DNA from 4 places in the Pelosinus sp. sgz500959 genome. Region 1 is predicted to be linked to each of the others. Evidence: riboswitches for the same ligand, from Rfam matches in the RefSeq annotation. Region 1 holds a riboswitch; each other region holds the start of a gene.

Region 1 (7,545 bases):
GTTTAGCCACCTATTTTGAGTTACTCCATATATAATAATTGGCCATACCCCTTACTTTTTTGACTGACTTCAGCCTCAGCTTGAGTTTGAGCAACAAGACCAATCTCAACTCGTTGACCTGCTGTACGAAGTTTTTCTCCTTGACCAATGGCAGCAAAGAGTTTATCAGTCCCCCAACCAATATAAACATCTTTCGCGCCTGGCATACTGACAATTCCTTGACGTTCTAAGGCCAGCAAAATACGTTCAATACCTAAAGCAAAGCCGGTTGCACAGCAATCCATCCCAAAGGAACTGAGCATGGTATCATATCGACCCCCACCGCATATAGGAAAACCGAGACCAGGTGTATATCCTTCAAATACCATTCCTGTATAATAATCAAAATCACGAATGATACCTAAATCAAAATCCACATATTGAGCCACTCCATAAATTTCGAGCAAACGATAGATTTCGGCTAAATTATCCAATGCTTTGTGACTCATCTCATTCGCCACCATACCATAGGCTTGTTTAAGCATATCCTGTTTACCATGTAACAACGGAATTTGTTTTAAAACTTTTTGTTCTTCTTTAGATAAACTGCTACTAACAAGAATTTCATCAACTCCAACTAAATTTCTTGTCAGCATAGCATTTTTAACCTGATATTGTTGTTCTTGTGAAAGACCGCTTTGCGCCATCACACCATTAATAAAATCAACTTGCCCTAAGCCAATTTGAAATTGTTTGAGTCCAGACTTTAGCATACTTTCAACAGCCAGTGCAATGACCTCAGCATCAGCTGTTGGTCCTGCTGCTCCCATCAACTCAACCCCAGCCTGATAAAATTCACATTGTCGCCCAGTCTGCGCTTGTTCGTAACGAAAGACATTGGTCAAATAGAATAATTTTATGGGCGCTAAACTTTCTTTAAGACGTGTAGCTGCCACCCGTGCCATTGGAGTTGTCATATCTGGACGCAAAGCCAAAATACGATTATTTTTATCAAAAAATTTGAACATATGCTGGTCTAAATCGTTGCCTGCTCCCACTGCCAAAGTCTCCAAATATTCCATGGTCGGCGTAACGACTTCATCATAACCCCAACTATCAAACAAATGAGCCAAAGCCCCTTCGACTGCACGCTTGCGACTGGCTTCTTTCGGCAAAAAATCTCGTGTCCCATAAGGAATTTGTGGAACAAATTCATGTTGACCCATAACTTTCACACTCCATTATTCATATTTTTTATCAGAATCAACTTTAGTAGTCGATTGGGTTTGAGCATTTTGAATTTCAACTCGTTCCAAAATAAGCTTGTATCCATCAGCACCATAATTTAAACAGCGTTTCACGCGACTAATGGTTGCTGTGCTTGCTCCTGTCTTTGCTACAATTTCATCATAAGTATGACCGCTCTTAAGCATGAAAGCTACTTCTAACCGTTGGGCTAGAGATTTCAGTTCACTAATGGTACAAATATCTTCAAAAAACTGATAACACTCTTCTTGATTCTCCAATAACAAAATTCCCTGAAATAATCGATCAGCCAATTCACCCTTTAACTTAGGATTTGTAGCCATAATATTATGATTCCCCTTTTTACTTTATCACTTTCAATCTTTACTTTGCTAAATTATAACATTATCTATAATAAAAAGTAAAGTAAACTCACCGCTCATTTTCCCATTGACACCGATCAAAGAGTATGTTATTATTCTACATGTTAAGTTAATATTCTTTTCATCAAGAGCAGTCGAGGGAATGGCCCTATGAAACTGCGGCAACCATTCACTTTTTGTGAAAACGGTGCCAACTCCACAGGAGTATATCCTGGCAGATGAAGCGCAACTAGATTAACGGTGCTGCTTCATGTTGTGAAGCAGCTTTTTATTTTACCAATCTACGGCAAGAAGGAGGTCATTACAGTGATTACATTACAAAACATTGAAAAAACTTACGAAAGTACGAATGGAATTGTACACGCCTTAAAAGGTGTAAACTTGACTGTAGCCCAAGGAGAGATTTTTGGAATTATCGGCACGAGTGGCGCTGGGAAAAGTACACTCATCCGTTGCATTAATATGTTAGAACGTCCAACGAAAGGGATCGTGACTGTTGATGGCCAAGAATTCACAAGTCTTACTGAGCTAGAATTACGGGAGCAACGTAAAAAAATCGGTATGATTTTCCAGCATTTCAATCTCTTATCATCACGTACAGTCTACCAAAATATCGCCTTTCCTCTTGAACTAGCAAAATGCAGTAAGGAAACTATCCATACTGAAGTTATGCATTTGCTTGATCTTGTTGGGCTAGCTGATAAAAAAGATCAATATCCTGCTCAGCTCAGCGGTGGACAAAAACAGCGTGTTGGCATTGCGAGAGCACTCGCTAATCATCCTAAAGTTTTATTATGTGATGAAGCAACCTCAGCTCTTGATCCACAAACAACAAAATCAATTTTAGAATTACTTAAAAATATTAATCGAGAATTTGGACTTACCATTGTTCTCATCACCCACGAGATGCAGGTCATCAAAGAAATTTGTAATCAAGTCGCCGTTATTGAAGGTGGTCTCATTATTGAACAAGGTCAAGTTTTGGATGTTTTCACTCAACCGAAAGAAAATACCACGAAAGAATTTATCAGTTCCATCATTAATCATAATTTACCTGATTTTTTTGCTGATCTTGTCTTATCGCCAACCCCAATTGATGACAGCAATCTAATTGTACGTTTGTCCTTTATTGGTCACTCCACTGAAGAACCTGTAATCTCTAGTATGGTTCGTCATTTCAATATTGATGCCAGCATTCTTTATGGCAATATTGATCATATTCAAAATACACTGTTTGGTACACTGCTTGTTGAACTCTCTGGAAATTCAAACGATCTTGAACAAGCACTACAGTATTTACACACACGAGAACTTGGAATTGAGGTGATTGGTTATGTCCCAAGACATGCTCGCACTACTGTTTAAATCCCTATGGGAAACGACCTACATGGTAGCAGTATCAGGAATTATTTCAGCCTTTTTCGGTATTCCCCTTGGTATTATTTTAGTGACCACTGATAAAGGGCATATTCTAGAGAATACTCCTCTTAATAAGATACTTGGTGTGATTGTCAACGCAACGCGCTCCACTCCATTTATTATCTTAATGGTAGCCATTATTCCTTTAACTCGTCTTATTGTTGGTACATCCATTGGTACTAATGCGGCTATTGTTCCCCTTTGCATTGCAGCCATCCCCTTTGTAGCTCGCATCGTCGAATCAGCTCTCAAAGAAGTGGATTATGGCGTAATCGAAGCAGCGCAAGCCATGGGCGCATCACCAATGGAAATTATCAGGAAAGTTCTTATACCAGAGGCGCTGCCCGCAATTATCTTAGGTCTTACATTAACAATTATCAGTTTAATTGGTTATTCAGCAATGGCTGGTGCTATTGGTGGCGGTGGCCTTGGTGATCTTGCTATACGTTATGGTTACCAACGTTTCCGGGCAGATATTATGCTGATTACTGTTCTTATCTTAATTGGGCAAGTACAAATTGTACAATCAACCGGCGACTATCTAGCGCGCCGCCTAAATAAAAAATAATTTTTTGGAGGGTTTAATTCATGAAAAAATTTATTCTTGCAATCATCGGAGTCCTCACTTTGGGCCTACTCATTACTGGATGCGGTCAACAAAGCGCAGCTCCTGCAGCTCCTGCCAAACAAGCAACTAATACAGTTTTAAAAGTTGGAGCTACCGCTGTACCTCATGCTGAAATTTTAAATGTCGTAAAACCATTACTTGCTAAAGAAGGCATTGACCTACAAATCATTGAAATGACTGATTATGTTAAACCAAATATTGCTGTTGCTGAGAAAGAACTAGATGCTAATTTCTTTCAGCATATTCCTTATCTGACTAAGTTTTCTACAGAACGAAATTTAGCACTAACCTATACAGCTGCCGTGCATATTGAACCAATGGGTATTTATTCAAAGAAAATCAAAAACTTGACTGAACTTCCTGCAGGTGCTAAAGTTGCCATTCCTAACGATCCTACCAATGGCGGTCGCGCTCTTGCTCTACTTGAAAAAGCTGGTATCATTAAATTGAAAGATGGTGTTGGTATCAATGCAACAGTAAATGACATTGCTACAAATGCTAAAAACATTCAAATTAGCGAACTAGAAGCTCCTCAACTTCCTCGTGTTCTTGAAGATGTGTCCATCGCTGTCATTAACACCAACTATGCATTAGAAGCAAAATTAGTTCCTACGAAAGATGCTCTATTTATCGAACAAAAAGATTCTCCTTATGTAAATATTTTGACTGTTCGCAAAGGCGATGAAACTCGCCCTGAAATTCAAAAATTAACAAAAGCTCTCACTTCTGATGAAGTACGAAAATTTATTAACGAAAAATATCAAGGTGCTGTCGTACCAGCATTCTAACTACAAAACAAAAATTACCCCGACTCAATGAGTCGGGGTAATTTTTTATACTTTTACATAATGAGGTTTTCCATCTTTGAAATATACAACTTTAAGTTGAGAACGATCAGCGATCTCCTGCCCCACTTCTAGACCTCTGCCAACCTCTGTCATACGATGAGCATCAGAGCCAACGGTTACCATTCGTCCCCCCAATTCATAAAATCGTTGATAAATGGGTAGGAGAATTTCTATCGATTCTTTACGATCTAGACGCCTCGTATTAATTTCTAATGCTTTACCTTTGTTTGCTAGCACAATTAATACTTCATCAATTTGTTCCTTAAATTCATGATAATAGACTTCCGGATCAGCAAAACGTGCATATCGTGCAATATAATCAATATGTCCCAAGCTATGAATACCATCATAACATTTTATACATTCCAACATCGTTGCAAAATAATGCCGATATACATCTTGTTTACTTTTACCTTGATAAAATTCAGCAGCATAAATATCAATATTATCGAGAATATGCACTGAACCAATTACATAATCAAAAGGATACTTTTCAACGATCCGACAATTTTCTTCAATACAATCAGCTCGCATACCAATCTCTATTCCTAAAAGTACACTTTCACTGCGATATTGATTATACGCTGCAAAATATTGATCTACATCAAAAACAAAAGATAATGGCTCTGGGTAAAAAATATCCATATGCTCGGTAATGGTAATTCCAATTCCTAACTCTTTTCCTTTCATTACCGCCTCATCAATTTTCATTTTCGAATCAGTCGAAAAACATGTGTGCATGTGAGTGTCAAATAACATCGTTTTACCTCCTATTCACTTTCACCTAATCTTATAATAACATCATTTTGATTTTTTTACACATAGATATAAGAAAAGTCTTAATCGTTCTTACTTGCAACCCTAGAAAGTGTTATACTTTTCGATTACATAATAAATTCTACCACTAAATATATACACTTTTTTCTATTTTTATTATAAAAATAACATTTATTGAAACCATCGCCCTTTCCATGAAAACAAAAATATTTTTAATGTATACAAAGAAAGATCTTGTATCTTGTCATAGTTAGTATTATAATGAAATCAACAACAAGGAAACAACAAATATCGACTTCATTAAGAAAGAAAATAAGGATATGGGGTGATTCCAGTGAACACGTTAGAAGATCCACCAAATCAGAATAAAGAAGGATTGATTCCAGTGAATAACACAGTGGAACCCGCAATCCTATATATCTAATTGATATATTTTAGATACACTCCAATAATGATTTAATGAAATGAGGTGATTCCATTGAACAATTTAGATACTCCACCTGACTACCATAACAAGGGGTTGATTCCATTGAAAAGTCTAATGGAAGTCACAAGTAACTATATAAAATAAAACATGGAAATTACAAAGCAGTCACTATTTCATTACAATATCTTCAAGCTATGGAGGTGATTCCATTGAACAATTTAGATACTCCGCCTGACTACTATAAGGAAAAGTTGATTTCATTAAAAAGTTTAATGGAATTCACAGATGAATATATAAAATCAAAAATGTAAGTTTAAAAGTACCCACTATTTCAGTACAGTGTTTTCAAGGAACGGGGGTGATTCCATTGTACAATTTAGACAGTCCGACAAAGCATTGTAGTGAGGGGTTGATTTTACTGACTAAAGTAATGGAACTCACAACTTCATATGGCTAATATTCAAAAGTGTGTAAATCCACACTTTACAGTACAATCATAATTGTACGCAAAAAAAATTACTTAATAACTGAAAAAGTATCAGTAGTATTATTTCCACTCTTTTCATTGGTACTTTCGATAAAGAGATCAGAAAATGACATAAAGAAAAAGGCTTGGCAAATTGCCAAGTCTTTTTTTGTTATATCATCCCTATTCAATCATAACAGCTACACCATCTTTTCTAGGTTTAGTTGCTTTAAGCATCAAAGCTGGTATAACCCCCAGAAGACAAATTAATGATAATACATAAAAACTATCATCAAAGGAAAATATAGAAGATTGTTGTATCGATAACTGACTGAGCACTGCCAAAGATTTAACATGAGCCTTCCAAGGCACATCACCATGATACATAAATAACTTTTGCCCTGACATTACCATATTTTGAACAATAGGAGATGCAATCGTCATATCTTCTGCAATATGCTGTAAATGAAGAATTTGTCTATTCTGCAACACTGTTGTCAAAATAGCAATTCCCATAGAACCGCTAATTTGACGCAGAGCATTATTAATCGAAGAGGCTCGGCTTACTTTATCTAGAGGAATATTAGTCATCCCCATTACTGTCACAGGCATCATAAATAGTCCCAGTCCCAATCCGCGTACAACCATAACCCCCATTACATATTCATAACTTGTATCCATATCCATATACATGAGCGGCATAGTGCCAGCTCCGAGTAGAAAAATACCTGCCACAACGACTGGTTTAGCACCAAAACGATCAGCCAACTTAGCCGCAATCGGCATCAATAATCCTGCAGTTGCTGCTGATGGAAAAAGCAATACCCCTGTTTGCATTGCCGTATATCCACGCAAATTTTCCATAAATAAAGGTACCATAAAAATAGCACCATATAAACCCATGGTTCCAACAAAAGTTGTAATCATACTAAAAGTAAAATTCCAGTCTCTAAAGATGCGTAAATCTAAAATAGGATTTTCATGTTGCAGTTCAATGAATACAAATAAAGTTAAACTAGCAATCGAAGTATAAAATAAGGCAATAATATAAGCTGAAGTCCACCCTTCTTCAGTTCCTTTGCTTAAAGCCAGTAATAAACAAAATAAGCCCAAGGCTGAGGTTATGAAACCAGCGATATCAAACTTTTCATGCCGAGAAAAAGGCATTTCCCGCAATACTAAAGCCGCCGCTCCATAGCCGATGACACCAATCGGAATATTAATCGTAAAAATAAGTCGCCAATCCCAATATTCCACTAAATACCCACTCAACGTTGGGCCAACAGCAGGAGCTACCATGGCAGAAATTCCCCAAATTCCCATGGCTATATTACGTTGTTCAATAGGAAATACCTTATAAACAATAGTCATGG
Region 2 (7,545 bases), on a different contig from region 1:
CACGGGCGCCAATTGAAAAAGCAACTAAAAAAAATCCATATAATATAAAAAGTCCAGAAATATTTTTACTAAGCCCTTCAGTCACTTTACTTACATCATTCGACCATCCAGGAATACCAACTGCCATTGACTTAAATACTCCGATCGCTCCACCAAAAAATGCAATCGTAATCCCGAATACAAGTCCCAAAGCAATGATAATTGCCCATGTATCTTCTCTTTGATACCAAGGAAGTGTTGCTTGTGTTGTACCTGCCATTAAATCATCTCCTTATTTACTGTGAGTGATTAAAAAATAAAAAAGGCCTCGGACGCCCCCTATAAAGGAGACATCTTCGGCCTTTGGTTTTTCCAATCAGCTCTCGATATTGATTTTTTTTAGTATATCACCAGTATTTTCATCTGTCAATCTAAATGAAAAAATACTATATATTGGCATTCATACTTCCCATGCGGTAACCCGCTAAATCGAGAGTTACGTAAGTGAAACCGATTTCTTTCAGCCCTTCCTCAAGTATATTGGCAATTTCAGGAGCAGCAAGCCGTTCAATGTTTTCTGGCGCCACCTCAATCCTTGCAATATTGCCATGATGCCTAACCCTAACTTGTCCTGAACAAAACCTTTTTACCAATTCTTCGGCCATCTCAATTTGCTTAAGCCTCTCGGCAGTCACAGGAATACCATAGGCTACACGAGAAGATAAGCAAGCTGCGCTTAATTTATCCCAGGTCGGCAAATTCCATTCTTTTGAGATCTCCCGAATTTCCCCCTTAGTAAGACCCACTTCAAGCAAAGGACTTCGAACTTTTTCAAGTTCTTCGACAGCTTTGATTCCTGGGCGATAATCGGATAAGTCATCCGCATTTGATCCTTCAAGAATCCAGTTATACCCATGTTCTTTGGCCCAAGTGGCTAACACTGAAAAACGTTCTTTTTTGCAATGATAACAACGACTCGTTGTATTCTCTACAAAATCAGGACTATTTAATTCACTAATGTTTAAAAGGATATGCTTAATACCAATTTCTTTCGCAAGTAAAATGGCTTCATCTTTTTCACTTTCAGCCAAGGTTTCTGAAAAAGCAGTCACAGCGACTGCTTTTTCTCCCACAGCACGGAGTGCTGCTGCTGCCAAAAAACTACTATCCACACCACCTGAGAAGGCTACTACTACACTACCAAATCCACTCAATAACTCATGAAGCTCTTTGATTTTCTCCTTATTTTCTCCCATGACTTAATCCCCTTTATCTTTATTTCAAAGCGTCCCTCGCTTTTGTAACTGCATCTTCATTAAATATAGGAAAGGCTAAGGAACCCCCACAAATAGGAGGCACCTTAGCCTTCATTTATTATGATCAGCTAAATGATATTAAAATTTTTATACAGATTTACTGGCCTCTAATGCTTGCGCTAAATCTTCAATGATATCCCGGACATCTTCAATCCCAATGGACAATCGAACCATATCATCTGGTGCCCCAGCACTAGCCCGTTGCTCAGCAGTAAGTTGAGAATGAGTCGTACTTGCGGGATGGATGACCAAGGACTTGGCATCCCCTACGTTTGCAAGCAAGGAAAATAAATTCAATGAATTGATTAATTTCCGACCAGCTTCCAATCCGCCTTTAATACCAAAGGTAAAAATAGAACCTGCGCCTTTTGGCAAATATTTTTGTGCTTTTTCATAATCAGCATGGCTCGCCAGACTTGGATAACTGACCCAACTGACCTGTTCATGTTTTTCAAGATATTGAGCAACAGCCAAGGCGTTTTCAGCATGACGCTGCATACGAAGATGAAGAGTTTCTAGCCCTTGCAGAAATGCAAAACTATTGAAAGGACTTAAACAAGCACCTAAGTCGCGTAAAATTTGTACTCTCAGACGAATGATATAAGCTAAAGGTCCAAGAGCCTCTGTATATTTTAAGCCATGATAACTAGGATCTGGTTCACTGAGCAGTGGGAATTTGCCATTATTCCAGTCGAATTTTCCACTATCAATGACCAGCCCGCCCATTGAAGTTCCATGTCCACCGATAAATTTCGTCGCTGAGTGAATGACAATATCAGCACCAAAGTCGATTGGGCGACAGAGATAAGGAGTTGCAAAGGTACTATCAACAATGAGAGGAATACCATGCTTATGAGCAATTGCAGCCACCTTTTCAATATCAAGGACATCAATTTTAGGATTACCAATGGTTTCTGCATACAAAGCCTTAGTATTCGGCGTAATGGCTTTTTCAAAATTAACAGGATCACTGGGATCAACAAAATGCACTTTAATTCCTAGGCGAGGCAGGTTATAAGCAAACATATTATAAGTTCCACCATACAAAGTAGAGGAACTAACAATTTCATCTCCCGCTTGGGCAATATTGAAAATCGCTGCACTGATGGCTGCATGTCCTGAGGCAAAAGCCAAAGCGCCTACTCCACCTTCTAAAGCTGCGATCCTTTTTTCTAGTACGTCTGTCGTTGGATTCATAAGACGGGTATAAATATTGCCACTTTCTTTTAGCTCAAATAAATTGGCCGCATGTTCACTATCCCTAAAATTATAAGCTGTCGTTTGATAAATAGGCACTGCTCTTGATCCTGTAGTTGGATCTGGCTCTTGCCCTCCATGCACAGCTAATGATTCAAACCGCAAATTTTCTGGTAATGCCATTATAACACCCTCCATTTTTTGTTGATCTATATTACTAGCCTTCAGTTGACTGATCAGCTTGTTCTTCGTTTATATACCATCACCATAGAGGCCCACCAAGGCAGCAAACCGCTGTTTTTCCGTACGATCAATTTGAATGATCCGACCTTCTTTAATTACAATCACAACTTGCCCATATTCCATATTTTCAAAAGCTTCTAAAATTCTCGCCCTCACCCCTGGAATATCACAATTTTCTTTTAACCCTTGCGGTAGTTCGCAACTTTTTCCATTTAATTCCGCTGGCCTAATTTTTTCATTTCTTTCGATTTGCACTAAACGCGAATCTTGATAAATTAAAGCAACATTTCCATGAAACGTATTGTTCAAGATGGTCATAATCTGATCCATGGCACAAGGACTAACAGCATTTTTTTTTGATTTTAGTACTGTTTTATTCTCTTTTGGTAACATATAAACACCTCTACAGTCATTATTCTCAAAGAAAACTTGGCTTGCACCAAGCCTTAGTTGCCCTTGCTTGTAATCGAGAAAGTGTTATACTTTCTGATTCCAAAAATATCCCCTTTCCGAAGAAAGGGGATTCATCTACAATCGCCTTTCTCTCATCTTACAGGAAAGCTCCTGCTGGAATTAGCACCTCTGTGCAATTGCACTGGTTGCCGGGTGTCATCGGGCCATTCCCTCGACCTCTCTGGATAAGAGTAGTATGCTATTAATTTTATTATTGATAATAACATGATGCTTTATCGGTGTCAATGCTTATTAATAAATCTGTTTATAAAGAAAACTTGATTTTAATCAAGGCTCAGCAGAGAGTAAAGTCTTATAATAACGAAGGCTGTGAAGTTGAGTTCCCTTCACAGCCTCTAGATTCCCAAATCAGCTTATTTTAATTTTCCACCTTCGATAACAATATCTTCTGGGTTAAGAGTTTCTCCATACACAGGTTTTAAGGTTGCATCATAAGCTTTGTGAACAAAATTTTCTTTACCAAGAGTTTCTAATTCTGTGTTAATCCAGTTTAGGAGTTCTGCATTACCTTTTTTAACAGCAGGCGCGATGGTATCAAGACTACCTAATGTTGAAACACCTACATTAAAGCCTGCATTCTCCTTTGCCCACGCAAATAGTAAAGTATTATCATTAGACAAAGCAACGCCACGTTTATCTTTCAAAGCCTCAAAGGATTGTGTAATTTGATCAAATTTTAATAATTCTACATCTGGATGATTTTTGGTGAAATAAGTTTCAGCAGTGGTGCCTTTAACCACAATCAGTTTTTTACCTTTTAGTTGATCGACAGAAGTAATCTGCTCACCAGATGGTGACACGACACCAAGAGCAACTTTCATGTACGGATTCGCAAAATCAACTTTTTTCTTTCTGTCTTCAGTAACCGTGAAGTTTGCTAAAATAAGATCCACCTTATTAGCCTCAAGGAATTCCACTCTGCTCGCTGGTTCAGCTAATACATACTCAATCTTGGATTCATCACCAAGAAGATCTTTCGCAAATCGTTTGGCAATATAAACATCAAATCCTTGATTTTTGCCATTTGCATCCACAAAACCAAATGGAGGTTTATCACCAAATACACCGATTCTGATTACCCCACGTTTTTTGATGTCTTCAATGCTCCCCTTGGCAACTGTCTGCTCCGTTTTGGTATCAGGTGTTTTTGTAGTCGTTGTTGAACCGCAACCTGCTAATACTCCAACTAGTGCCATGGCACTCAATGCAACTGCTACTATTTTCTTTAAATTTTTCATGTAAAACTCTCCTTTTTTTTAATTAATATTGAAATATATTTAAAAATTGCCGGGCACGTTCGGTTTTGGGCGTTGTGAAAAATTCTTCTGGACCGGCAATTTCACAGACTTTCCCAAAATCAACAAATACGATCCGATCGGCAACAGATCGGGCAAATCCCATTTCGTGAGTAACAATTACCATGGTCATTCCTTGTTTGGCAAGGCCTAGTATGACATCGAGAACCTCGCGTACCATTTCAGGGTCAAGAGCTGCTGTTACTTCATCAAAAAGCATAATTTCTGGATTCATGCACAAAGCTCTCACAATCGCAATCCGTTGCTTCTGTCCTCCTGAGAGCTGGCGTGGATACGCATCTTTACGATCCAGTAAGCCTACGCGGTCAAGTAATTGTTCGGCTTGTTTCATGACTTCATCTCTGTCTCTATGTTGGACTTTTTCAGGACCTAACAAAATATTTTCAATCACTGTCATATGAGGAAACAAGTCATAGTTTTGAAAAACCATACCGATTTTTTGACGAATGTGTTGCCATTCTACATCCTTTTGTGTGAGGCTATGACCATGAAAAGTAATATCACCGCCTTGAATTTCTTCAAGGCCATTAAGGCAACGTAGAAAAGTACTTTTACCACAACCAGATGGACCGAGAATAACGACTACCTCTCCTTGATGAATGCTCAGATCAATCTGATCTAAGGCAATTTTTCCATCATATTCCTTATATAAGTTTTTTACTTCAAGCAGCACTTGATTATTTTCTTTATTAGCCATAACCTCTCCCCTAACGTTCCCATTTCATTTCTAGTTTTTTTGACCATTTTGATAACGGATAACAAATCATGAAATACAGGATAAAAATAAAACCATAAATCCAAAAAGAAGCCGTCGGAGTCTTCAAAGTTGACCGTTCAATGATTTGTTGTCCGACTTTTACTACATCAATCACACCGATCATAACAACTAGGGATGTGGTTTTTACCATTCTTGTTGCTAAATTAATGCCTCCAGGTAGCATACGCCGAATGGCTTGTGGTAACAAAATATACCGATAGATACCCCAAAAATTAAGACCAAGAGCTTTGGCTGATTCGATTTGATGTCGTGGCAAAGATTCTAATGCCCCTCGTACAATATCGCCCATTTCCGCAGCCCCCCAGAGACTGAATACAACAACGGCAACCACTTCACCACTAATATGAATATCAAAAATTCTTGTAACCCCAAAATAAACAATAAATAACCAAACAAGAATGGGAATGATTCGAAAAAATTCTAAATAAATCCGATAGAGATAACGTATGATCTTTGACTTCGATGTTGTAAGTAGGCCTAATAAGATCCCCAGTACCGATCCAATCACAATAGAAAGAAAAGCAATACCAGCTGTCATCAGTAAGCCACCAAATAACCGCTCTAAGTTAATTCCTTCAAAAAGGATATTAATTCCCAAATTCTGCATATCGCACCTTCCTTTCCAACCAGTTCAGGCATAGAGATAAGGGTAAAATCATCATCAAATAAGCCGTAACCAGCATGAATAAAGACTCAACAGTTTGGTAGTACATCCCGATTAAATCTTGTGTTAAATTCATGAGATCGGGTATCGCGATCGCTCCTACGATGGATGTTTCTTTTAACAAAAAAATACAATTAGCACCCACTGCAGGTATTGTAACCGAAAATGCTTGTGGTAAAATAATATATCTAAAAAGCTGAATTTTCGTTAGCCCGATACTAAGGCCAGATTCAATTTGTATTTTGCTGACTGATTCGATGCCACCACGGAATGCTTCTGCCATATAGCTTCCACCCAGAAATGATATACCAAGAATAGCACAAGTATTTTCACTCATCGTCAGACCGAATTTAGTAAAACCATAGTACAAAAAGAATAATTGGATCAACAAAGGTGTATTACGAGAAACTTCGATGTACACCCGTACAAGTTTTTCAATTCCCCTTACCCGATAATATAATATAGCGCTACATAAAAGCCCTAGGATCAATGATACTACAATTCCTCCCGCAGCAAGTTTCAAAGTAAGCCAAGCTGCTTTTTGATATAAGGGTATATTACTGATAATAAATTCCCAATTAAGATTCATGAATTCACCTCCTACTTTCTATTATTTGATTTGTTCTAATCTCAAATTGATAACCAATCATAAATAAATAAAAAAGGCCAAAGTATCCCCTAAGAGGAAACTTTAGCCTTCAGTGTTTCTGACCAGCTATGTTATGTATTTATTAAAAGGATACAATATAATAAATTCCGTGTCAAGAGGATCTTTTATAAACTATCACCAGGTTGTAAAGTAGGTACACTCACTTTAACCGTATCTGGATATTTTAGTCCACTACCAGTATTCAGCATAACTATTTTCTCATTCTCTTGGATCCAACCCGACTTCACTAACTCTTTAACAGCTGCTAAATTAGCTGCACCTTCTGGACAAATAAAGAGTCCTTCTTGGCTTGCCAATTCGGCTTGATTGCTGAGAATTTTCTCATCAGATATCGCGATTGCGCACCCACTAGTCTGATAAAGAGCGTCTAATACGAGGAAATCTCCGAGCGCTTTTGGAACTGTGATACCAAAGGCGACTGTCGTAGCATCAGACCAGAAATCCGATGCTTTTGCATTTTCTTGCCAAGCTTTTACAATTGGAGCACAACCTGTAGCCTGCACAGCAACTAAACGCGGCATTTTATCGCCAATCCAACCAATTTCACGTAGTTCTAACAAAGCTTTATAAATACCAATTAAACCTACGCCGCCGCCAGTAGGATATAAAATGACATCTGGAACTTCCCAATTAAATTGTTCAGCAATTTCAAGCCCCATAGTCTTCTTACCTTCAATCCGATAAGGTTCTTTAAGGGTCGATGCATCCATCCATCCATATTTATCAACGGCACCGGCTACTATTTTACCAGCATCGCTGATTAATCCGTTTACCAAATACAATTGAGCCCCTGCAATTGCACACTCATTACGAGTAATCATCGGCGCATCAATTGGCATAATAATATTCGCTTCAATACCGGCTTTGGCTGCATAAATAGCCCATGCTGCGCCAGCATTTCCATTTGT
Region 3 (7,545 bases), on a different contig from region 1:
TTCATCAAACCATATATCATTGTCCAATATATCTAAAATAGGTTTTAAATCATCCTGGCTAGGGTATTGCCCCTCAGTCACATCAATAATAAAACCTTCTAATTTACGATTGCCAAAAGGAACTACAACACGCCAACCTGCGCCAACATAATCTAAATGGGTTGGGACGACATATGAAAATGTCTTATTGATACTTCTCGTTGCAATATTTACTAAAATGTGAGCTATACGTTCCATATTTACCACCATTCAATGTGATTTTCATACTATAAGAAAATCAAGTTCTTTGATACAGACACACTTCCTGTATCGCTCTGATTCTGTAAAGTAAAAGAAGGGGGATCTCACTGAGTCCCCTTCTTTACATATGTTACATATATTCTTCCTATTCTTAAAATTAAAGATTCGCTTCTTTACGCATAATTTCAGCTTTATCAGTGTGCTCCCAAGGTAAATCAATATCAGTACGACCAAAATGTCCATAAGCAGCAGTTTGACGATAAATAGGACGACGTAAATCTAAAGCCTTAATAATGCCTGCTGGACGTAAATCAAAATGTTTTTTAATTAAAGTGGCGATTAAACTTTCTTCGACTTTAGCCGTTCCAAAAGTTTCCACCATGATCGACACTGGCTGCGCAACACCAATTGCATAAGCTAATTGAATCTCACATTTATCAGCAAGTCCCGCAGCAACTACATTTTTAGCTACATAACGAGCAGCATAAGCAGCTGAACGATCTACTTTTGTACAATCTTTACCAGAGAATGCTCCGCCACCATGACGTGCCATACCACCGTAAGTATCAACAATGATCTTGCGCCCTGTAAGTCCAGCATCACCTTGTGGACCACCAATGACAAAACGACCAGTCGGATTAATATAATATTTTGTTTTATCATCCAGCAATTCTGCTGGCACAATTGGAATAATTACTTTTTCAATCATATCTTTTTCAATGGTCGTGAGCTCAACATCAGGACCATGTTGTGTTGAAATAACAATGGTATCAACACGAACTGGTTTACCATCTTCATACTCGACTGTAACCTGAGTTTTACCATCGGGACGTAAGTAATCCAATTCATCTGTTTTGCGTACTTCAGATAAACGGCGTGCTAATTTGTGAGCAAGAGATATGGTCAATGGCATGTACTCTGGAGTTTCATTGGTTGCATAACCAAACATCATCCCCTGATCACCAGCTCCAATGGCTTCTACATCATCTTTTTCACCTTTTTTAGATTCTAGTGATTGATCAACACCCATCGCAATATCAGCAGACTGCTCACCAATTGAAATAAGCACTCCGCAAGTATCACCATCAAAGCCAAATTTAGCGCGTGTATAGCCGATATCTTTAATTGTTTCACGTACAAGTCTTGGAATATCAACATAACAATTTGTGGTGATTTCCCCAACTACATGAACTTGCCCTGTCGTAACAAGAGTTTCACAAGCAACTCTGCCCATAGGATCTTTTGCCATAATTGCATCTAATACACTATCGGAAATTTGATCCGCCATTTTATCAGGATGACCTTCTGTAACTGACTCTGAAGTAAATAATACACGTTTTTTTTCCATAACTGATTCCTCCTGTTTTGTAATAAAAAAAAAACTCCCTAAAGGGAGCGTGAACTTCACTCTCCCCATCTTGCGGATCACGCCGCAGGAATTGGCACCGTTTTCGGAAAATCCAAATGGTTGCCGCGGTTTCATCGGGCCAATCCCTCCACCATCTCTTGATGAGTATATAAAATTTTAATTGCTAAACTAAATTTTAATTTATAACTTCAATAAAATCAATCTTTTTTTACTATTATATGCAAATTCGATCCAAAATAATCTCTGCCAGTTCTTCTTTTGACATTTTACTTAGCTCTTCTATATGACCATCTCGATAAATTAACTTGGCAATATTGGTATCAACATTAAATCCAGCCCCGGGCAATGTAATGTCATTAGCCACAATCATATCTAAATTTTTTCGAGTGAGCTTTTCTTGAGCATGAACTAATAATTGCTGAGTTTCAGCTGCGAAGCCAACTAAAATTTGGTGTTTCTTTAATTGACCAAGCTCAAATAAGATATCTGGGTTTTTTTCTAGTACCAGTTCTAATGTAGCACTATTTTTCTTTATTTTATTAGGACTCATCGTTTGGGGGCGATAATCAGCCACTGCCGCCGCTTTGATTACGATATCACTATCAGAGTAATGAGAGAGAACTGCGTCTCGCATTTGCGCAGCGGACTCAACTGATTGAAAGGTAACGCCAACAGGTGGTGTTAAATGAGTAGGCCCTGATATAAGAGTCACTTCCGCCCCTCTACTAACAGCAGCTTTAGCTATGGCATATCCCATTTTACCACTCGAACGATTACCGATATAACGTACAGGATCAATGGCTTCTTGAGTACCACCAGCAGTAATTAATACTTTCTTGCCCGCAAAATCTTTTTTACAATTGAACATGTCGATCACTTTTGCCACAATCGCTTCTGGCTCAGGTAAACGTCCGACTCCTTCTGTACCACATGCCAACATACCACAGCCGGGTTCAATAAAATGATATCCTAGCTGAGTTAATTTCGTAATGTTTTGTTGAACAATAGGGTTCAAATACATGTTTGTATTCATTGCAGGTGCGAGCAATACAGGAGCTGTCGTCGCCATCACTGTCGTTGACAACATATCATCAGCGATGCCATTGGCAATCTTACCAATCATATTTCCAGTAGCAGGAGCCAGCAAAAATAAATCAGCACAGCTCGCCAGTGCAATATGTTCAACATTCCAATTTGTCGTCTCAGCCCACATATCGACCACAACGGGATGTCCACTTATTTCACGGAAAGTCAAAGGTGTAACAAAGTTTGCCGCTGATTGAGTCATAATAACATACACATTAGCTCCCTGTTTTTTAAGTCGGCTAACAACGTCCACCACTTTATAAACAGCAATGCCACCTGCTACTCCAACAACAACATTCTTTCCTTGCAACATGTAGTCCTCCTATTTTATGCCACTTTTCGTTCGCTCATAAGTGATTTTATCTTGTGCTATTTCTTCTAAGGCAATCGTGACTTGTTTATTTGATTTACTATCGACTGAAGACGGAGAACCGTCCATAATTTCACGTGCTCTTTTGGCCGCAAGTACCACCAAAGTATATTTACTATCAACTTTAGTTACCAAGGTATCGATTGATGGATTAATCATGATAGTCCCCCTAAAAATTTATTATTTAGATTCAATTAAAATATTTTCAATTATATTCATATTACGGTTAACTTGACATTTTTCCGCAATAATAATGGCAGCAACTTTTTTAGCTGCACGTTGCACTTCATCATTTACAACTACATAATGATAATTATGTACATGAGTTAATTCATCATTTGCTGAACCTAATCGAGTTTTTATATTTTCTAGGCTATCTGTTCCACGCTTATGAATACGTTTGGCCAGTTCATCTAATGATGGCGGAACAATATAAATACATACACCTTGTGGAAATTTTTTCTTAATTTGCGTAGCTCCCTGTGTATCAATCTCTAGTACAACATCTTTACCATTATTTAAAAGTTCTGCAATATGTTGATAAGGAGTTCCATAAAAATTACCATAAACTTCAGCCCATTCCAATAACTCATCTTTTTCAATCATCTGTTGGAACTCTGCGTGTGAAACAAACCAATAGTTAACCCCATTCTGTTCTCCCACACGCGGTGCTCGAGTTGTTGCAGAGATAGAGTAATTTAATTCAGGATCACTACGCAGCAATTCTTGACAAATTGTACCCTTACCTGCTCCAGAAGGACCAGAAAGTACAATTAAAATCCCTTGTTTCGCCATCTATGCTGCTCCTTTCAATACTGACTACTCGGCAGCATTATCATCACTAGTCTCTTTATTTACCAGGCGATGTGCTACTGTTTCTGGTTGTACGGCTGACAAAATGACATGATCGCTATCAGTGATAATAACGGCTCGCGTACGTCGTCCATAAGTTGCGTCAACAAGCATTCCTCGATCGCGAGCTTCTTGAATAATTCTTTTAATAGGTGCTGATTCAGGGCTTACGATGGAAATGATGCGATTGGCAGATACAATGTTACCAAAACCGATGTTAATAAGTTTAATTTCCATAAATAACATTCCTCCTATGTTTATTGTGTAGAATGTGATTTCTAAGGGCTTTTTATTATTCTATGTTTTGAATTTGTTCCCTAATTTTTTCGATTTCACTTTTTATTTCGATCATCAAATTCGCTATCGTAAAATCATTGGCCTTTGAGGCAATCGTATTGGTTTCACGATTAATTTCCTGGATAATAAAGTCTAATTTTCTGCCGACTGCATCATCAGTATTTAATGTGGAATCAATTTGTATTAAATGACTTTTAAGGCGCACTAATTCCTCTGTAATACTTGTGCGATCAGCAAATATGGCTGTCTCTTGAAGCAATCGCCCTTCATCTGGTTCAGCGCCAACGGTAGTTAAGAGTTCTCGCATACGCCCCAATATTTTTTCACGATACTCGGCTAATACCTTCGGTGCCCGCTCCTCAACAGTAATCAAATAGGAAGAAATCGTAGCAACACGTGCCACTAGGTCTTGTTTAATTGAAAGACCTTCGGCTAAACGCATACTCATCAGATGATTGACAGCCATATCAATTGCAGTCGACAATTTAGGCCACAAAATGATCACATCTTCTGTTACTTCTTCTACTTTAATCACATCAGGGTAATGAGCAATTTGTTGAACCGTGTCATTTATTGTACTAGAAAGTAACTGCGCTAAATCCCTCAAAGATTCATGGTACGCCATTGCTAATTCTTTGTCAACCCTTACCGTTCTTTTCTTTTGTCCATATTCATCAAGAGTTATAAAAATATCAATACGTCCTCGTACTAATGTATTTGATATGCTACGGCGAATCTTGTCTTCAAGTGAACCTAAATTTTTAGGCATCCGAATGACAATTTCATTATAACGATGATTGACTGCCTTAATCTCTACAATAAATCGATGTTGACTATCAAAAAACTCTCCCCGGCCAAAACCAGTCATACTTTTAAGCACGATGAGTTGCTCCTTTCCCTATATCTGTTAGTATTAACAATCATTTTCATAATTACTCAGCCTTATCCGTTTCTTACTCACTACTTCTCTATTCTTTCTCTAAATCCCTTTTTCGCCAGAAATCTAAACTTCACAGATCCTTCTGAAGCTTTATCTTATTTTTGCCATATCAAAATAAAAAATATGTTCCTTTTTATCACTCGTGCTAATCACTAATGAAATTGGGGAATCTAGATCAATATCTTTTTCAACAAAATAAAAATAACATTGTCCTTTATAGACCGATGGTATTTCATCTTTAGAAATTTTTTCAGCATCAACTGGTATGTTGACTTGATAAGCTTTTATAATTTTATTATTTTGTTTTAAGATCACATTGGCATTTTGTGCAAAATCTTGTTTCTCACCAAATAAAGCAACACTAAAACTTAATAAATTGGTATAATCCGCTAGGATTCGTTCACTATCAAGCAGACTTACACTCTGACCATTTAAACTCTTTTCTCTTGAATCCGTAGCCATTAGCAAAAAGGCAGTGTACAAATAAGCATGTTCTGCAGTTTCATCTAGTTTAACAGCTTTTTCTTCATAGGATATCCATGGCAGTAAAAAATCTTTTAATTGATCTTGAGCCTTAATTTTACCGTAACTTTGAGCTTCCCTGATTACATTCACATCAATGGACGATATGGCTAAAACTGGATTTACTGATAGCAAGAAAAAAGCACATAGTAAGCTAATAATTTTCACCATTCAACCTCCTCGCTCTTATGAAGTATACTATTACACCATAAATAAGAAAATTCCTGTAACATTCTAAAAATCCAACTTCTGATTTAACGAGAAGTTGGATTTTAGGATTTCTAAAGATATTCGCCACGAAAAACCTGGGTGGCTGGGCCTGACATATAGACATGATTATCTAAACCCCATTCAATCAATAATTCACCACCATCAAGTTCAATTATAGCCTGTCGGTCAACCTTACCATTGAGCACTGCTGCAACCAATGTTGCACAGGCACCTGTACCACACGCCATTGTAATACCAGCACCACGTTCCCACACACGCATTCGAATTTTCTGCGGCGTCAGCACCTGTACAAACTCAACATTAGTTTTCCGCGGAAAAGCTGGATGAGTTTCAATCGTAGGCCCAATTATTGATAAATCAACATCATCAATCTGATCAACAAATATAATGCAGTGTGGATTGCCCATTGACACACACGTGATATGATACTCGGCTTCTTCTACAACTAGCAATTCATGGACAACCTGATCATTCGCACTAGAGATCATTGGTATTTCGCTCGTTTTTAGATGTGGTTCGCCCATATCAACTCTGATGGTACTGAGTACATCTTCAATAAAAATGAGTTCTGGCTTTATGATTCCAGCTTTAGTTTCTAAAGTAATTTTTCTTTTATCAGTCAGACCAGATTCATATACATAACGAGCCATGCAACGCGTTGCATTACCGCACATTTCAGCCTCACTACCATCCGAGTTAAAAATTCTCATTTGGAAATCAGCTTTTTCTGATGGTAATAAAAATACTAAGCCATCAGCTCCAACCCCAAAATGACGGTCACAAATCTTAATTGCCAAGTCAGGATAGTGCTCAAATTGATCTACGAGAGCATTGACAATGACAAAATCATTACCTAATCCATGCCATTTGCTAAAACTAAACTTCATCTTTATTCTCCTTATTTTTAAATTAATGAACCCGCCCTAATGCAGACTGCGGTACTCGCTTACGGAAAAATACATGCCGGATCCCACCGATCATAAAAGTCCAGCCGGAAACACCTAAAATAATCATCCAATCAACAATTGTAAGAGGAACGGTGACAAAAATTTCTCTCATAAAAGGATGATATACAACCAACAATTGCATGAAAATAGAACAGGCAGTCGCAACAATTAAATATTTATTTCTAAATAAACCGATTTCAAAAACACTCACTCTCTCAGATCGACAATCAAAAACATGAAACATTTGTGTAAAGACTAAAGTACAAAAAGCCATGGTCCGCGCTTCTGCTAGATCATTTTTAGCAAAATATACGACAGCAAAGACAAGAACTGTACTAATACCAATTTGTAGTCCTCTGCCAATAATTTTACGACTGAGTCCACGGGAAAATACGCTTTCACGTGGGTTACGCGGCTGTCGATTCATAATATGATGGTCATTAGGATCAACACCTAAGGCCATAGCTGGCAAGCCATCGGTTACCAAATTAACCCATAAAATTTGTACGGGCAATAAAGGAAGTGGCAGACCAATGATTGAGGCAATAAACATGGTCAATACTTCGCCTAGATTACATGATAATAAATAACGAATAAACTTCCGAATGTTATCATAAATCCCCCGCCCCTCTTCAACTGCAGCAACAATTGTTGCAAAATTATCATCTGCCAAAACCATGGACGCTGCTTC
Region 4 (7,545 bases), on a different contig from region 1:
TTCCCATATTGCTATCAGAATCAGATAAAATAGTATCTTTTTTACTAGTCCAATCATTGTCGAATTCAGCTTTGGCAACTTTCTCCACCTCCTCTTTCAATTCTTTCATAATATCTGCTGCCAGATAAGCTAAATCAACATTTTCAGGCTGCCTGGGTCTGGCAAGCTGAATGTGAAACTCTTTTTTAATAACCCCAGGGTTCGCTGCCATAACAATGACTCGATCAGCTAAAAGAACAGCCTCCTCCACATTATGAGTGACAAAGATAATATTCTTTTTTGTTTCAAGCCAAATTTGTTGGAGTTCAACCTGGAGAATACTCTTCGTCTGACTATCAAGAGCTGCAAAGGGTTCATCCATCAAAAGTACTTCTGAATCAAGAGTTAAGGCTCTCGCCAGTGCAACTCGCTGCCTCATTCCTCCAGATAATTCATGAATGAAACAATTTTGAAACCGAGTTAAATGCACCATTTTAAGATACTTCTCTGCTTTTTCTCGCCGCTCAGCTTTTGGAATTCCGGCAAGTTTCATCCCAAATTCAACATTATCAATGACTTTAAGCCAGGGAAATAAGGCGGCCTCTTGAAACATGACAACACGATCAGGACCGGCCTCTTTCACCTCGTTACCATTACAAATTACTCTACCCGTTGTGGCCTGTTCGAGACCAGCAATAATATTGAGGAGCGTGGATTTTCCACACCCTGATGGTCCCAAAATGCAAACAAATTCACCTTTATGAAACTCAACATTAATGTTATGGAGAGTATTGATCTTATCGGTTTTTGTGATAAAACTTTTACTTACATTCTCTACAATGACACTCATCCATAGCACCTCAATTTTCTATTTCTTTTAGCCCTTTTTCTTTTAGCACTTTATTTAAAATTTTAAAGTTAAACAAATCTTTAAGGTCTGGAGCTGCTTTAATAAACCCTGCATCTAAAGACAACTTTACAAAATCAACTACAGAATCTTTTTCTGGATCATTGGTCACTGTTAAGCGTTTAAAAGCATCATCCAAGATTTGTTTGGCCAAAGGTTTACCTGTTAGCTCTTTGATTTGTGCATTTATACTTTCTTTTGCTTTCTCAGGATTTTGATTAATATAAGATGTTAACTCAACATGAGTTCGAAGAAATTTTTCAATGAGTTCAGGATGTTCTTTAATAAATTTCGTATTGGCAACAACAACAGCTGTCGTATAATTCCCATCACGCCACACTTGTTTTTGATCTAACAATATATTCGCTTTGACTTCACTCACAAGACGTGCTCCCCATGGTTCGGGAACAAGAGCAGCATCAATTTCGCCTTTATCAAGTAAGGTTTTTATATCAGGATTATCCGCTTGCCTAACTTCTACCGTACCACCTTTGGTCGTATCCTTTAAGCCATTTTCCTGTAAAATATGGCGCAGAGATAAATCTTGGGTATTGCCGAATTGGGGAACAGCAACCTTTTTACCACTTAATTCTTTTACATTCGTTAACACTAAATCTTTTCTTGTAATTAAAATGGCCCCTGCATCTGTTGCTCCTGCAATAATCTGCAAATCACCTTTCGATTTCGTATAACCATTAATCGCAGGACCAGGTCCGATATAACCGATATCTACTTCACCAGCAAATAGAGCTTCAATTTCTGCAGGACCCGCATTAAATGTTTTCCATTCAATGGGATTTGATTCTCCTAATGCTTTCTGAAACTCACCATTGGCTCTGCCCACAAGGGCTTGAGAATGAGTAATATTAGGGAAATGAGCAATCCTAACTTTCACATTTTTGTTTTCTGCCGTATTCGTAGAAGTAGAGCATCCGCTTATTCCCCCAGCTACTGCAACAACCAGTGCCACTATAAGTCCAAGCTTTACAAATTTCATTTTCATCGTCCTCCTTATTACTTAATTTTTAATAAAATAAAAAAGACTAAGAGTATCCGCCCTTGAATAGGACATACTCTTAGCCTTTGGTTTTCCAATCGGCTGTTTTATTTAATTTTTCTGATTGTACCATGATAACTTTTACGTGTCAATCTATTTTGATTAAGAAATTTTATATACTAATACAAAAATTTTTAACTCCAAACATCAAAAATGCGATATTGAAGTTAATTTCTTTAATACAACTTATATATATAAATATTGACATCATATCACTGATTATGATATTATCATTAAAAAATTAAACTTCTTATCCAGAGTGGTCGAGGGACTGGCCCTATGACACCCGGCAACCGGCAGCAATGTCACGGTGCTAACTCCAGCAGGATGATAATCCTGAGAGATGAGAGGAAGATGTTGCAAGTTCGCAAACCTCTTTCCTCGAAAATCGGAAAGAGGTTTGTTTTTTTACTATTATTTTACGGTCATATAATAAGGAGGTTTCTATGAATCTACACTCGAAAATTGTTCATATTGGTGTCTGTACTGATGAAAAAACAGGTGCAATTAGCACACCGATTTATCAATCGGCAACATTCCGTCACCCTGCCCTTGGTCAAAGTACAGGTTTTGACTATACACGTAGTCAGAATCCTACTCGCAAGGTCTTAGAAGAAGGAATCGCTACCCTCGAAGGCGGCAGCTTAGGACTTGCTTTTGCTTCAGGTATGGCCGCTATTACGGCATTATTGATGATTTACAAGACAGGTGATCATTTAATTGTGATTGAAGATTGTTATGGCGGTACTTACCGCGTCATCGATAAAGTTTTTAACAATTTTGGTTTAACAGTCACCTTTGTTGATGGCAGCCATCTTAACGAAATCGTGGACGCCATCACACCTTCAACAAAAGCAATTATCGTTGAAACACCAACCAACCCCCTCATGAAAATTGTAGATATCTCTGCAGTTATAAAAGTTGCCCAACCTCATGGTATTCATACGATTGTTGATAATACTTTTTTAACCCCTTATTTTCAGCGTCCTCTTGAACTAGGAGCTGATGTGGTCATTCACAGTGGCAGTAAATACTTATCGGGACATAATGATTTAGTTTGTGGACTCATCGTAGCAAAAGATCTTGAACTTGGTGAACGCATTCGTTATATACAAAATTCTACTGGTGGTATCTTAGGTCCAAATGACAGCTGGCTACTCATTCGCAGTATTAAAACCCTAGCTATACGAATGGAAAAACATAATTCCAATGCCTTAGCCGTCGCAAAATGGCTCCAAAAACATCCAAGAGTGGTGAAAGTTTATTATCCAGGTCTTGATGATCATCCTGGAAAGGCTATACATGACCGTCAAGCATCTGGTTATGGCGGTATGTTATCTTTTGTTGTCGATGATGCAAAATTAGTTCCGACCATATTACGTGAGGTTAAGCTCATTCGCTTTGCGGAGAGCCTTGGTGGAGTAGAATCCCTAATTACATTACCCGCTGTACAGACCCATGCCGATGTGCCTGTTGATGTGCGGAATCGTCTAGGAATCTCGGGCTGTCTGCTTCGCTTATCTGTGGGCATTGAAAATGAAGACGATATTATTCAGGATTTAGAGCAAGCCTTATCTCTATAAGTTGCTGCCTTTAAACTTTGACTTGGTGATTCCTTGAATCTTCCACTCATTTTATCAGCCGCATCGGCGTCCAAGATTTCCCCAAAAAGTTAAATTCATTTTCACAATAAGTCTAAAAAACACCTTGACAACGATCATCTTAACTGTTACAATACGTTAAAATACATCCTTATTATCATCTATGATCAGGAAGAGTATACAATACGAAGAGGGTTTCAGCGAGCCAATGACAGTGAAAGTTTGGCACTACTCGGTATGTAGAATGGGCCTGTGAGATACAGTCTGATCCACAAATTGTGGGGTAGGCGCTGTCGGGATTCTTCCGCCGTTATCAGGAAGCAGGTATCGGATATCATGTATCCCGTACTGTGTAACACCTGGCTTTCATGAAAGCCAATCAGGGTGGCAACGCGGATTCACTCCTCGTCCCTATACAATGGGATGAGGAGTTTTTTATATTTAATTTTATAGTTAAAAATAAAGGAGAGCGATCAATATGGAACTGAATAAAAATGAACCTGAACTCATTATTCATGAAAATAATAAAGGTGGTAAGTATCGCTGGGTTACTGTCACAACCTTACTCTTAGCGATCGGGGCTATTTTACATTTAGTAAGTCCTAGTATTGGCGGCATCACTCCCAATTGGACAATTGCCATGTATTGCATTGCCATCAACTTAACCAAACCAACGGTTAAACAATCTTTCGGTATCGGACTTGTTGCTGCGGCAATCAATATTCCTACTTCAAAATCAGCTTTTCCTTACGGTAACTTATTAAGTGAACCCATCGGTGCCGTTGTTTGTGCATTAATCGTCTGTCTTTCCTGCCAAATATCCTTAGGTAAACTCAATATCAAACCTGCTATTACAGGATTTATTAGTACGGTTGCCAGCGGCATGACTTTTATTACAACCCTCAAAATTGTTCTTTCCTTACCAATGTCCGTTTATCTATATGCCATGATGCCTGTTGTCTTTTCTGTCGCCCTTCTCAATGCAGCCATCACCCAAATTCTTTATTTCCCCGCAAAGAGATTATTTGACGCTAAAGGTGAGCAATAATGTCCGACATTAGTCTGCAAAATTTTAGTTATGCCTATAACCATCCTAAAAAAGTCCTCCATAATATCAACCTTACGGTGGAAAGCGGTTCTTTTTCTGTGGTACTTGGCCCCAGTGGAGCTGGTAAAACAACCTTATGTCTTGCCATTGCAGGAGCTGTCCCCCATTACTTTGGCGGCAGTTCCGCTGGTGAAGTCCATGTAGCTGGAATTCACACGCAAAAATCTACCATGCATGACTTAGCCCTCACCGTCGGTACGGTCTTACAAGATTATGAAACTCAATTAGTCACAATGACTGTAGAAGAAGAAGTTGCCTTCAGTCTAGAGAACATCGGTACTAATCCTATAGAGATTGCCCAAAGGGTCAAAGACTCTTTGGAAAAAGTCGGTTTAACAGGTTATGATAAGGAGCCTGTCACTGCTTTATCTGGAGGGCAAAAGCAACGTCTCGTTTTGGCTAGTGTACTCGCAACAAATCCTAAAATATTAGTTCTGGATGAACCAACCTCAGCCTTAGATCCAGAAGGAACTGCATCCCTTTATCGTTTATTGGGAGAGTTAAATAAAGAACACGGTATCACAATTCTAGTCGTAGAGCACGATATTGCAACCCTTCTCCCTTATGCAGATCAGTTTATCCTTCTTGAAAATGGTCAATTGATTTTAAGCGATACCCCAGAAAATGTACTCTCTTTCATGAATAGCCAGCAAATTTTTGTTGAAGCCATACCACCTCTTTGGCAGCTTAAATTCCAATTAGAAAAACAAACCACAACACAATTTGGACCATGGCGTCGAGAACAAGACGCCATCACGGAACTTAGGCAGTTTCTTCTCAAGGAGGTAGCCAAGGATGCTTGAACTACAAAAAATCAATTTTGCTTACAAAGGTAAAGCTCCTGTGATTCATGATGTATCCCTAACCATCAACTCAGGTGAATTCATTGGGATCGTTGGTCGTAACGGCAGCGGTAAAACCACCCTGACTCGTCTTATAATGGCTTTGTTAAAACCGATATCCGGGGATATTTTATTTCAAGGCAATACCATTGCCAATCCTACCCCAGCCAAAATGGCACATCATATTGGCTATGTTTTTCAAAATCCCGATCGTCAAATTTTTCATGATACGGTCGCAGAAGAGGCTGCCTACGGTCCAAAACAGCTAGGCTATAATCCCGAACAAATCAAAGCTTTTGTCACTGAATCCCTCGCTGTTACCGGTCTCTCTGAGTTAACCAATGCCTATCCCCTCTCATTATCAAAGGGTCAAAAACAACGGCTTACCATTGCTTCGGCCCTTGCCATGCAACCGAAAATATTAATTCTTGATGAACCAACTAGTGGTCAAGATGCTCGTGAACGAGATGACCTCTTACAATTATTACGTAAGCTCAATGGTCAAGGTATGACTATCCTCCTAGTAACTCATGATATGGAACTTTTATCAGCCTGCGCCCAAAGGGCAATTGTAATGGCAAAGGGACATAAAGCTTTTGACGGCACTATTGCTCAATTGTTTGAAGATACGACCCAATTGGCAAGTTGGGGGCTAATTGAGCCAGCTGCACTTACCATTTCGAGGCAACTTGCTGATTTGGGCCTAAAACAAACAGCCTCAATTCATGAACTCAGCCAAGAACTAGTCACTCGATTAGGGAGGAATCACTATGCACACAATAGCACCCATGACTAAACTCGCCTTAACAGTCTTCGTTACCATATGGGCGATTGTACTTCAATCCCTACCTGCCTTAACCTTACTGATTATTTGCCAAATTCTCATCCTCATATCAGCTCGGGTAAGCCGTACAGTGTATAAGGGTATTGCTAGCTTATTTGTTTTTGCTGCACTACTTGCTGGTATGCAATATTTGATCAATCATGATACTCTCTTAGCCGCTGTCACCGCGAGTAAAATGATTGCTATGACACTGGTCTTTTTCATTTTACTCGCTACAACACGCATGCAAGATTTATCTGCTGCTCTGGTCATGCAATGCCATATTCCCTATGAATATGCCTTTATGCTAACGGCAGCCTTGCGATTTATCCCTGATTTCTTAGCTGAAATCACAGCCATTCAAGAAGCCCAAGCTTGCCGCGGTTATGCCCCCCAAGGCAATCTGATTCAGCGTTTTTTTTCTTATATGGCAATCATTAAACCCCTCGTCTTAAAGGCTGTCACCCGTTCAGAAACTATGGCCCTCAGCCTAGAATTACGTGGCTTTGGCAGCCGGAAAGTACGTAGTTTTGGCAATAAAGTGGCCTTGAATATCCCTGACTATGCACTGCTCCTCTCAATGGTCACAGTGACTTCATACTTAATTATTCAAATACATTAATCTTTAGAAATCAGAAATGGCGCAATCCCTATGGAATAAGGGATTGCGCCATTTTTACAGTTTTAAACTGTTCTTTATTTCTCGAATTTCTTTTTGCATGTCCATCATATTAGCCATAATATCTTTGGCTAACATACATGTCATCAGATGGTCTTGGGCATGTACCATGAGTAATTTGACTACGGTGCTATCACCCGCCGCTTCTTTTTGTATTAAATCAGTCTGGACTTTATGGGCCGCTTGCAATTGTTCTTTGGCCGAGTCCAAAGATGTTTGCGCTTCTGCATATTGCCCGTTCTTACAAAGCTGAAAGGCCTCAAAGATATCACTTCTCGCTCCGCCAGAATAAACAATGATTTTAAAAATTACCTCTTCACTGATTTCCATAATAACCTCCATATTTTATAAAATTAAGACAAGATCAGATACTAACACTATGGCTTTTACGAGAAGAATGATTCTCTGATTTCTCTTCCTGTTCTAGCAATTGTTTTTCAAAAACACGGAAGAAAGGATAATACAATACATAATCTAGTGCAACTAGGAATAAGACAAACACGCCAGCTTTCCAGTCCAATGTAGAAATGAACGCGCTGATTGGTGCTG

The links. A riboswitch is a leader RNA that binds a small molecule or an ion and turns the genes downstream of it on or off. The one in region 1 is predicted to bind S-adenosylmethionine.
Region 2: it holds a riboswitch for S-adenosylmethionine, as region 1 does, so the genes downstream of both, ACAN52_RS06525 (DUF2292 domain-containing protein) here and ACAN52_RS07975 (methionine ABC transporter ATP-binding protein) in region 1, are expected to answer to the same signal.
Region 3: it holds a riboswitch for S-adenosylmethionine, as region 1 does, so the genes downstream of both, metK (methionine adenosyltransferase) here and ACAN52_RS07975 (methionine ABC transporter ATP-binding protein) in region 1, are expected to answer to the same signal.
Region 4: it holds a riboswitch for S-adenosylmethionine, as region 1 does, so the genes downstream of both, ACAN52_RS02075 (trans-sulfuration enzyme family protein) here and ACAN52_RS07975 (methionine ABC transporter ATP-binding protein) in region 1, are expected to answer to the same signal.

Annotation. Positions count from the first base shown of each region.
Region 1 is NZ_JBGJZL010000004.1:194,592-202,136, reverse strand. It holds gene hisZ (ATP phosphoribosyltransferase regulatory subunit) at 21-1,205, opposite strand; gene ACAN52_RS07980 (YerC/YecD family TrpR-related protein) at 1,221-1,568, opposite strand; SAM riboswitch class I at 1,726-1,832, shown strand; gene ACAN52_RS07975 (methionine ABC transporter ATP-binding protein) at 1,914-2,972, shown strand; gene ACAN52_RS07970 (methionine ABC transporter permease) at 2,941-3,594, shown strand; gene ACAN52_RS07965 (MetQ/NlpA family ABC transporter substrate-binding protein) at 3,615-4,442, shown strand; gene ACAN52_RS07960 (histidinol phosphate phosphatase) at 4,488-5,261, opposite strand; gene ACAN52_RS07955 (DHA2 family efflux MFS transporter permease subunit) at 6,356-7,545, opposite strand, start outside.
Region 2 is NZ_JBGJZL010000003.1:347,690-355,234, reverse strand. It holds gene ACAN52_RS06540 (YeiH family protein) at 1-259, opposite strand, end outside; gene larE (ATP-dependent sacrificial sulfur transferase LarE) at 426-1,235, opposite strand; gene ACAN52_RS06530 (homocysteine synthase) at 1,383-2,675, opposite strand; gene ACAN52_RS06525 (DUF2292 domain-containing protein) at 2,745-3,128, opposite strand; SAM riboswitch class I at 3,278-3,380, opposite strand; gene ACAN52_RS06520 (cysteine ABC transporter substrate-binding protein) at 3,563-4,447, opposite strand; gene ACAN52_RS06515 (amino acid ABC transporter ATP-binding protein) at 4,470-5,222, opposite strand; gene ACAN52_RS06510 (amino acid ABC transporter permease) at 5,233-5,910, opposite strand; gene ACAN52_RS06505 (amino acid ABC transporter permease) at 5,891-6,556, opposite strand; gene ACAN52_RS06500 (threonine synthase) at 6,742-7,545, opposite strand, start outside.
Region 3 is NZ_JBGJZL010000002.1:94,400-101,944, reverse strand. It holds gene priA (primosomal protein N') at 1-237, opposite strand, end outside; gene metK (methionine adenosyltransferase) at 398-1,588, opposite strand; SAM riboswitch class I at 1,651-1,756, opposite strand; gene coaBC (bifunctional phosphopantothenoylcysteine decarboxylase/phosphopantothenate--cysteine ligase CoaBC) at 1,824-3,008, opposite strand; gene rpoZ (DNA-directed RNA polymerase subunit omega) at 3,018-3,224, opposite strand; gene gmk (guanylate kinase) at 3,246-3,860, opposite strand; gene remA (extracellular matrix/biofilm regulator RemA) at 3,885-4,154, opposite strand; gene ACAN52_RS03160 (YicC/YloC family endoribonuclease) at 4,210-5,094, opposite strand; gene ACAN52_RS03155 (hypothetical protein) at 5,245-5,847, opposite strand; gene dapF (diaminopimelate epimerase) at 5,958-6,794, opposite strand; gene ACAN52_RS03145 (calcium-translocating P-type ATPase, SERCA-type) at 6,817-7,545, opposite strand, start outside.
Region 4 is NZ_JBGJZL010000001.1:470,353-477,897, forward strand. It holds gene ACAN52_RS02060 (ABC transporter permease) at 1-78, opposite strand, end outside; gene ACAN52_RS02065 (ABC transporter ATP-binding protein) at 1-829, opposite strand, end outside; gene ACAN52_RS02070 (aliphatic sulfonate ABC transporter substrate-binding protein) at 840-1,883, opposite strand; SAM riboswitch class I at 2,191-2,293, shown strand; gene ACAN52_RS02075 (trans-sulfuration enzyme family protein) at 2,390-3,526, shown strand; gene ACAN52_RS02080 (tryptophan transporter) at 4,023-4,592, shown strand; gene ACAN52_RS02085 (energy-coupling factor ABC transporter ATP-binding protein) at 4,592-5,455, shown strand; gene ACAN52_RS02090 (energy-coupling factor ABC transporter ATP-binding protein) at 5,448-6,290, shown strand; gene ACAN52_RS02095 (energy-coupling factor transporter transmembrane component T family protein) at 6,265-6,939, shown strand; gene ACAN52_RS02100 (PTS lactose/cellobiose transporter subunit IIA) at 6,994-7,326, opposite strand; gene ACAN52_RS02105 (PTS sugar transporter subunit IIC) at 7,361-7,545, opposite strand, start outside.